Regions from separate parts of the Mesorhizobium sp. M0074 genome, predicted to be linked through region 2. Evidence: predicted binding sites of a transcription regulator. Region 2 holds the regulator's gene; each other region holds the start of a gene.
The links. Region 2 encodes LexA, which represses DNA repair genes until DNA is damaged. Its sites were predicted from a motif close to TGTTCNNNNTGTGTTCNG; they were not measured.
Positions count from the first base shown of each region.

Region 1: NKJ73_RS29560 (helicase-related protein) is a predicted target of LexA. The motif match lies at 1,071-1,088, and genes of this name have one in related genera.
Region 3: NKJ73_RS04685 (DNA recombination protein RmuC) is a predicted target of LexA. The motif match lies at 1,585-1,602, and genes of this name have one in related genera.

Region 1 is NZ_JAMYUM010000028.1:93,776-97,055, forward strand. It holds gene phbB (acetoacetyl-CoA reductase) at 1-524, shown strand, start outside; gene NKJ73_RS29560 (helicase-related protein) at 1,256-3,280, shown strand, end outside.
Region 2 is NZ_JAMYUM010000003.1:171,843-175,122, forward strand. It holds gene kynU (kynureninase) at 1-884, opposite strand, end outside; gene lexA (transcriptional repressor LexA) at 1,332-2,066, shown strand; gene NKJ73_RS05980 (ComEC/Rec2 family competence protein) at 2,060-3,280, opposite strand, start outside.
Region 3 is NZ_JAMYUM010000002.1:343,041-346,320, reverse strand. It holds gene NKJ73_RS04690 (GFA family protein) at 1-250, shown strand, start outside; gene NKJ73_RS04685 (DNA recombination protein RmuC) at 290-1,552, opposite strand; gene def (peptide deformylase) at 1,656-2,186, shown strand; gene fmt (methionyl-tRNA formyltransferase) at 2,204-3,133, shown strand; gene NKJ73_RS04670 (GNAT family N-acetyltransferase) at 3,130-3,280, shown strand, end outside.

The DNA.
Region 1 (3,280 bases), on a different contig from region 2:
AGATCGAAGCCGATCTCGGTCCCGTCTCGGTGCTGGTCAACAATGCCGGCATCACTCGCGACGCGATGTTCCACAAGATGACGCGCGAGCAATGGAAAGAGGTCCTCGACACCAACCTTTCCGGCGTCTTCAACATGACGCATCCGTTGTGGGGCGGCATGCGCGACCGCAAGTTCGGTCGCATCATCACCATCTCCTCGATCAACGGCCAGAAAGGCCAGGCCGGCCAGGTCAATTATTCGGCCTCGAAGGCCGGCGATATCGGCTTCACCAAGGCACTGGCCCAGGAAGGCGCGCGCGCCGGCATCACCGTCAACGTCATTTGCCCCGGGTACATCGCCACCGAGATGGTCAAGGCAATGGACGAGAAGGTCCTCAACGAGCGCGTCATCCCGCACATCCCGGTCGGCCGTCTCGGCGAGCCGGAGGAAATCGCGCGCTGCGTCGTCTTCCTCGCTTCCGACGATGCCGGTTTCATCACCGGCTCGACCATATCAGCCAATGGCGGCCAGTACATCGCCTGATCGTTTATCTTTACGTTGAGACAGATACGCGCTTGGACGAACGGGCCTGCAAAACGGCCCGTTTCTATAGCGGTCTTCCCGTTGCAAGATCTCGATGCAGCACGCTGCCCCAATCCGGCACGCAAAGGTTAACGGCAAACTCGCAGCCTGTGCAAAAACCGCCCGGCAGCCTGTGGATTCTAGGTGGAAAAGCTGTTCACAACACAACATGCTGCGGTGAACAAACCAAGAAACTTCGGCTATCTCTGATTCGTCGCCGATTCGTTCCGGCTTTGAGCGGAACGTTAACGGCGAGAGCTGAAAACACCCTCGAAATGATTAAAGCGCGTTAGGAAACATCAATAATTTCATAATGTTGTGCGAAGCAGATTGGCCAGCCACGACCATTCACCGGCAGAGGTTAACCGCAGTGCTCGCGTGGATGCCGCCTGCATAAATCGGGCCAGTTTCCGTGATTCAGCATGTGGTGAGGTACGCCGACAGAAAACCCAGATGTAGCCGTGAACAAACCCTGAATCAGCGCGAGTCAGTGATTCGTCGCTGATTCGTTCCAGACTCGTTCCAACTGTTAATCGGGAACAGATTTTCTGGCTTCGAACCAACCAATCGGCCTGCCCTCGGCATATTCCGCTTTCGCTTCGCGCCCGAAATCCCTATGTGTCGCCTGTCATACGCGGCCAATATGGGCGCGCTCCCGACAATGCGAGGCAGAGAGCCTTATTTCCAGGCCGATGAACATCCATCCGAAACACACTGAACCGCTGATCCTGTCGGGTCGAGACGTGACGGCCGTGCTCGGCCCGACCAACACCGGCAAGACCCACCTCGCCATCGAACGCATGGTGGCGCATGAAAGCGGCGTCATCGGCCTGCCGCTCAGGCTGCTTGCCCGCGAGGTCTATACGCGCGTCTGCGAGAAGGTCGGCGCCCATAAGGTGGCGCTCATCACCGGCGAGGAAAAGATCCAGCCGGCGGGCGCGAAATACTCGGTCTGCACCGTGGAAGCGATGCCGCGCGAGACCGACGCCGCCTTCGTTGCCATCGACGAAGTCCAGCTCGCCGGCGATTTGGAACGCGGCCACATCTTTACTGATCGCATCCTGCATCTGCGCGGCCGCCAGGAGACGCTGCTGCTTGGCGCCGCTACCATGCACGGCATCCTGCAGCGCCTGCTGCGGGGTGTGTCGGTGGTGACCCGGCCACGCCTGTCGCATCTTGCCTATGCCGGCTCGAAGAAGCTGACCCGCCTGCCGCGGCGCACCGCGATTGTCGCCTTCTCGGCCGACGAGGTCTATGCCATCGCCGAGCTGATCCGCCGCCAGCAGGGCGGTGCCGCGGTCGTGCTCGGCGCACTCAGCCCGCGCACCCGCAACGCCCAGGTGGCGCTGTTCCAGTCGGGCGACGTCGACTACCTCGTCGCCACCGACGCCATCGGCATGGGCCTCAACCTCGACCTCGACCACGTCGCCTTCGCCCAGAATCGCAAATTCGACGGCTACCAGTACCGCAACCTGACGGCGGCCGAGCTCGGCCAGATTGCCGGCCGCGCCGGCCGGCATCTGCGCGACGGCACCTTCGGCGTCACCGGCCAGGTCGATCCGCTGGATGATGAACTGGTCAACAAGATCGAGGCGCATGATTTCGACCCGGTGAAAGTGCTGCAGTGGCGTACCGCGCATTTCGATTTCGCCAACCTCGATGCGCTGAAGCGCTCGATTGAGACCAACGCCCCGGTCGAAGGCCTGACGCGCGCGCTGCCGGCAGTAGACGCGCAGGCGCTCGAGCATCTGTCGCGCGACGAGGACGTCCGGGCACTCACCACCGATGCCAGGCGCGTGGCGCTGCTGTGGGAAGCCTGCGCGCTGCCCGACTACAGGAAGATCGCGCCGGCCCAGCACGCCGACTTGATTGCCTCCATTTACATGGACCTTGCCAGGCATGGCCATGTCGACGAGAACTACATGGCCGAGCAGGTGCGCCGTGCCGACACCACCGAAGGCGACATCGACACGTTATCGCACAGGATTGCCCAGATCCGCACATGGACCTTCGTCTCCAACCGGCCCGGCTGGCTGGCCGATCGGGCACACTGGCAGGAAAAGACGCGCGAAATCGAAGACAGATTGTCGGATGCGCTGCATGAGCGGTTGACGAAACGTTTTGTAGACCGCAGGACTTCCGTCCTCATGCGGCGCCTTAGAGAAAACACGATGCCTGAAGCCGAAATCAGCCCAACCGGAACCGTCCTCGTCGAAGGCCATCACGTCGGCGAGTTGCAAGGTTTCCGCTTCACCGCCGACCAGAGCGCCGGCGGCGAAGACGCCAAGGCGGTGCGGGCGGCGGCGCAGAAGGCGCTTGCCGCCGAGTTCGAGTCGCGGGCCGAGCGTTTCGGCGCCTCTGCCAATGGCGACATTGCGCTGGGTTCGGATGGCACGCTGCGCTGGATCGGCGCCCCGATCGGCACGTTGGTTGCCGGCGAAGACGCTTTGAAGCCGCGTCTCGTTCTGCTCGCCGACGAGCAACTCACCGGCCCGGCCCGCGACAAGGTTGCGGCGCGCGCCGAGCGCTTCGTCAATTTCCAGATCGAATCCCTGCTGAAGCCGCTGGTCGACCTCAAGAATGCGGAGCAGATCACCGGCATCGGCCGCGGCATCGCTTTCCAGCTTGTCGAGCATCTCGGCCTCATCAACCGTCGCGACATCGCCGACGAGATGAAGTCGCTCGACCAGGAAGGCCGCGCGGCGCTTCGCCGTCTC
Region 2 (3,280 bases):
TCGAGCGCGCCCTTCAGCGTGCGCATCGACAGGACCGGCTGCGTGCCGCACAGAAACCGGCGGATGCCGGTGCCGGCCGCATAGCCTGGCTCGAAGGCGAAGGGCCGTGCATGGCCCCACCAGCCGGTGAGCGGCTGCTGGATGTCGGAAAGATGCCGCTCAGCCGCATAGATGAAGGCAGGCGCGCCCGGGCCGCCATTCAGATATTTGTAGGTGCAGCCAACGGCAAAATCGGCGTTTGCCTTGTCGAGTTCGACTGGCATCGCGCCGGCGGTGTGGCAGAGATCCCAGACGATCATCGCCCCGGCTTCCTGAGCCCTGCGCGTCAGCGCCGGCATGTCGCGCAGTTCGCCCGACTTATAGTTGACGTGGTTGACCAGCACCACGGCGGTGCGTTCGTCGATCAGCTCTTCGATGGTCGGCGCGTCGACCCCCGAGAGGCGCAGCAGCGTATCTTTTCGCGTCGAAACCACACCCTCGGCCATGTAGAGGTCCGTCGGAAAACTATCGCCCTCGGCGACGATGACCTGCCGCTCCGGTCGCATGGCCATGGCGGCGTGCAGCAGCTTGTAGATGTTGACCGATGTCGTGTCGCAGACCACCGTCTGGCCGGCCGCGGCACCGATCAGGCGCCCGAGCTGGTCGCCAAGTTCAAGCGGCATGTTGAACCAGCCGGCCGTGTTCCATGCGCGGATGAGATCATGCGACCATTCTTCGGTCGCGGCCTTGTGCAGTTCATCGAAAGCGGCACGTGAAGCAGCTCCTAGCGAATTGCCGTCGAGATAGATCACTCCTTGCGGCAACACAAAGCGGTCGCGCATCGCGCGCAACGGATCCGCGGCATCCATCGCCTTTATGGCCACGAGATCGGGAATTCCTGTCATGATTTGTCTGCTCCCCCAAGATCCAACGCAACGCCGGACACGCATCGACTGTTCTTCCATTACCTGGTTGCGCGCAGCAAGGCTCCACCGGCGAGAAGCAGCCTGACCAGGCGGTGGAAACCGGGACTTAACCCGAGGTTGGCGTTTTGAATTCGTTTCGTTCACGGTGCATTGACCAAACCGCACAGTCGATACGGGTTCAATTCCGTGCCTTTTGCCGACCGACGGCCGATGCCAGTGCCGCCTTCTAGGAGGCCAGAAGGGCGCAAACGAAAGCAGAATCAAGGCGATGAGGCTCGCGGCGGTGAAAATGCGGTACGCCGGTAGGGGACGTCGTTTGTTTCCCGAGCCTTAACGCATTCATTAAACTTTAAACAGTTGCGGAACACAACTGGAACAGATAGTGTTTGTTCTGGGTTTGTTTTTCTGATTCTGTTGGGGGTCGCTATGCTGACACGCAAACAACACGAACTGCTTATGTTCATCCACGAAAGGTTGAAGGAAAGCGGTATCCCGCCTTCATTCGACGAGATGAAGGAAGCGCTCGATCTGGCTTCCAAATCCGGAATCCACCGGCTGATTACGGCGCTGGAGGAGCGCGGCTTCATTCGCCGTTTGCCCAACCGGGCCCGTGCGCTGGAGGTGCTACGCCTGCCTGACTCGATCGCCCCCGGCCTCAATGCGGCACGCAAGTTCTCGCCGAGTGTCATCCAGGGCAGCCTTGGGCAAGGCGCCCCTCGGCAGGGCAAGCCGACATCGTCGCGTGTCCCTGCAGCCGGCAATGACGACGATGTCGTCGCCGCCGTTTCGATCCCGGTAATGGGCCGCATCGCGGCCGGTGTGCCGATCGATGCCATCCAGCACCAGACGCATTCGATTTCGGTGCCGCCGGATATGATCATGGGCGGCGAGCATTATGCGCTCGAGGTCAAAGGCGATTCGATGATCGAGGCTGGCATTTTCGACGGCGACACGGTGATCATCCGCAATGCCGATACGGCGAGCCCCGGTGAGATCGTGGTGGCACTGGTCGACGAGGAGGAAGCGACGCTGAAGCGGTTCCGCCGCAAGGGCGCCTCGATCGCCCTGGAAGCCGCCAATCCGGCCTACGAGACGCGCATCTTCGGACCAGACAGGGTCAAGGTGCAGGGCAAGCTCGTCGGACTGATCCGCCGCTACTGAGCTCCGCCCTTGGCGCCGGCTTTGGGGTTGTCGGCCCTGCGGTATGGCGGCAGGCCCCGTGCCGCGCGTGAAAATTTCCGCTGCACGTGCCAGGGCCGGTATGATTTTTCGACGGCGAAGCGGATCTCGGCGCGTGTTGCCGCTTGTGGATCGAAATAGACGGCGGCACTTCCCGCGCGCGCCAGTTGCCGTTTGGTGACGACGAGGACCAGCCGGTCGTAGTAGCAGGGGTTATGGGCGGTGGCGTCGTCGATGACGATCAAGCTGGCAAAGGCGCAGGCTGGCCGCGCAGTATCGCGGTCCTTGGCTTGCGCGATGATCGCGCCGGATGGATGCCTGGCAAGGCAGAGGCCGTCCGTGCAAATGAACGGCATGCCCGGCGGTAGGTCGGCCGGATCGGCAATGTCGAATTGCGGGTCGTTCTTTCCAGGCGTTTCCGGCGCGACGATGGCCTCTGATGTGAGCGCGCGTTTCCAGTTGTCGATGGTGAACTCATTCGGGCGTGCCCGGTTGACCGCGAGTTCACCGCTGCCGATCGGCAGCGCGACCAGCCGCGCGTCCTCCGAGACCAATACGTCGGGTATGCGTGTCTGCGTTGTCGTCAGCAAGCCGGCGAGCGCAAAAGGAAGTGCCGCCAGCCGCAACCAGGTCGTCGCCATGCTGGCAATGACGAGGGCGATCGTCACCAGAAGGACGGATCTCAGCGAAATCAGCCCGACCGCATCGATCGGCGAGCGCTCCGAGATCCACCCGGACAGGGCGATCATCGCCGTCAGCCCCTTGCCCATGACATAGAGGAAAGGGCCATCCGCACCGAACGGCATCGCCAGCGCGCTGAGAACGGCGAAGGGCATGACGACCAGTGAGACGATGGGCATGATGGCCAGATTGGCGAACAGGCTGAGCGGCGCCACGCGCTGGAAATGCCATATGGCGAAAAGCGCCGTGGCGCTCCCTGCAATGATCGAGGTCATCGCCAGACCGCACATGCCCAACAGGACCTTTCGAGTGGCAAAGCGTAGCGGCGACCGCCGCGGTGGCGGCGTGGTGGCCCTGCCGGCGCGGTAATCGGACCAGCCTGCATAGGCGCCGACAAGGGCCGCCGTCGCGGCGAAGGACATCTGGAAACTCGGACCGACCACCTCGTGCGGCGACACCAGGATGACCGCGATGGCCGAGATCGCCAGGTTGCGCATGGTGAGCGCGGCCCGGTC
Region 3 (3,280 bases), on a different contig from region 2:
CACCAAGGGCACGCCGAAGATCTACATCAAGACCGGTTCGAGCGGCGCCAAGCGCGCCCAGGCATTTTGCGGTGAGTGCGGCTCGCATCTCTACGCCACGTCGGCGGGCGAGGGACCGAAGGTTTACGGTATCAGGGTCGGCACGGCACGGCAGCGCGAGCAACTGGTGCCGAGAAAGCAGATCTGGCACCGCTCGGCGCTGCATTGGCTGCCGGAATTCGAAGGCACAACCATCATCGAGGAGCAGTAGCGCCAGACCCGGGCGAAGCCTCCGGTTCCGGCGTAGCTCTCAATCGTCGCCTTCGACGACCCTTAGCCTCAACTGCCCGGTTTTCGAATCGGCGACGCGCGGGCTGCTTTCCGCTTTTGCTCCGCTGCCATTCGAACCAGCGGTGTCCTCCGCCGGCTGCACGCCAAACTCCAGCGCCTCGATCTTTTGTCCGCGCCTGGTCACCTTCGATGTCGAGACCAGAATGTCGTCGATATCCTTGGCCGATTGGCCGAAATGCGTCTGCAATTTGCGCACCCGCTCGTCGAGCCGGGAGACGTCTTCCATCAGCCGGATAACCTCGCCCTGGATCAGGTGTGCCTGCTCGCGCATGCGGGCATCCTTGAGGATTGCCTGGATGACCTGGATCGACAGCATCAAAAGCGATGGCGAGACGATGACGATCCGCGATCGATGCGCCTTTTGGACAACGGCCTCGAAATTCTCATGGATTTCGGCGAACACCGATTCTGAGGGCACGAACATGAAGGCGGTGTCCTGCGTCTCGCCCTGGATCAGGTATTTTTCGGAAATATCCCGGACATGCACCTCGATGTCGCGGCGGAAAGCCTGTGCAGCGGACTTCTGCAGGTCGGCGCCTTCGGCGGCACGGATGGCATTCCACGCCTCGAGCGGAAACTTTGCGTCGATGGCAAGCGACGGTGCGCCGTTCGGCATCTTCACCAGGCAGTCGGGCCGGCTGCCATTCGACAAGGTCGCCTGGAATTCATAGGCGCCGTGCGGCAATCCGTCGGCGACGATGGCTTCCATGCGCGACTGGCCGAAGGCGCCGCGCGTCTGCTTGTTGGAAAGGATCGCCTGCAATTGCACGACCTGGCCGGCCAGCGACTGGATGTTGCCTTGCGCGATATCGATGACCGCCAGCCGTTCCTGCAGCTTGGCGAGGCTCTCATGCGTCGATCTCGTCTGCTCGGTCATGGTCTGGCCCAGGCGGCCGGTCATGGCATCGAGACGCTGGCCGATCGACTGTGTCAGTTCCGCCTGGCGCGCCCCGAACACTTCGGCGATGGCGCCCATGCGGCCCTGCATTTCCGCCTGGCTTGCCAAGATACCAGCCATCCGCACCTCGGCGTCGCGGGCGTGGTCGGCGGCTTCGGCGGCCGCCACTGCACGCGCCTTGGCCGATCGCCAGAGCGCAACGACGAGCGCCACGAACAGGCCGAGGAACAGCATTGCGCCGAAACCCAGGGCTTGGCCGAGCGTGATCGTGGTGGCGCCGAGGCGGGCGACAGGTTCGGACAGGATGGTGGCCAGATCGTTCATGTCGACAGCATAGATGATTCGGTCTGCCGGCACAGATCAAAACGTGAACGACCCGAAGGCGCCCCGGTTGACGCTTTTCCTGCGAGGTCTTAGGTGAGACGCCATGTCGATCAAGCCGCTTATCATCCTCCCCGATCCCGTCCTGCGCCAGGTTTCAAAACCGGTCGAGCGTGTCGACGGCGATCTGCGCAAACTGGCCGGCGACATGCTGGACACCATGTATGACGCGCCCGGTATCGGCCTCGCGGCGATCCAGGTTGGCGAACCCTTGCGCATGCTGGTGATCGACCTGGCCAAGGAGGACGAGACGCCGGCACCGCACGTCTTCATCAATCCCGAAATCCTCGAAAGCTCCGACCAGCGTTCGGTCTACGAGGAAGGCTGCCTGTCGATCCCGGATTACTATGCCGAGGTCGAGCGTCCGGCGGCGGTGCGGGTGAAGTTTCTCGACCGCGACGGCAAGCTGCAGGAGATCGAGGCCGAGGGGCTGATGGCGACCTGCCTGCAGCATGAAATCGACCACCTCAACGGCGTGCTGTTCATCGATCACATCTCCAAGCTGAAGCGCGACATGGTGGTCAAGAAATTCAAGAAGCTCGCCAGGGACAAGGCGCCGGGCAAGATGGTGGGGTAGGCGTCGACGAAATGCCCCTGCGTGTCATCTTCATGGGTACGCCTGAATTCTCCGTGCCGACGCTGCGGGCGATTGCCGGGGCCGGGCACGGGTTGACGGCCGTCTACACGCAGCCGCCGCGCGCCGGCGGCCGGCGCGGGCTCGAACTGACGCCGTCGCCGGTGCAGCGCGAGGCGGAGCGGCTTGGCATCGAGGTGCGGTCGCCGGTGTCGCTGAAGAGCGAGGCGGAGCAGGAGGCGTTCCGCGCCTTGCGCGCCGACGTCGCCGTGGTCGTCGCCTACGGATTGCTTCTACCCAAACCCATTCTCGAGGCGCCGCGGCTCGGTTGCCTCAACGGTCACGCATCGCTGTTGCCGCGCTGGCGCGGCGCTGCCCCTATCCAGCGCGCCATCATGGCCGGCGATACCGAAACGGGCATTATGGTGATGCGGATGGAGGAAGGCCTCGACACCGGGCCGGTGGCAATGGTTGAAAAATGTCCCATTGGACCCGACATGACGGCCGGCGATCTGCACGACCGGCTGATGGTCCTCGGTGCTGCGCTGATCGTGCAAGCGCTCGAACGGCTGGAGCGGAATACGCTGACATTTACCACACAGGCGGAGGTGGGGGTGACCTACGCCAAGAAAATCGATAAATCGGAGACTCGCATAGACTGGCTGCGACCTGCCGGCGACGTGCACAACCAGATTCGCGGCCTGTCGCCCTTTCCCGGTGCATGGTGCGAGGCCGAAATCGGCGGCCGCGTGGAACGGCTGAAACTGCTTCGCTCGACGCTCTCGCAAGGCGCCGGCGAACCGGGAGGAATTCTCGATGACCGTCTGACGGTCGCCTGCGGGTCAGGCGCGATCAGGCTGGTCGAAGTTCAACGTGCGGGCGCAAGGCCCATTGCCGCGCAGGAGTTTCTGCGCGGGGCCAAGCTCGAAAAAGGAATGAAATTGTCATGAGCATGATGTCCATACGCGCGGCGACGCCGCGGGACCGCGAGGCGATCCGCCTTGTCGAAGAACACGCGTTCGGCCAGCAGACGGAGGCCGGATTGGTCGACGCGCTGGTCACCGGCGGTGATGCCGTCGTCGAACTGGTGGCGGACG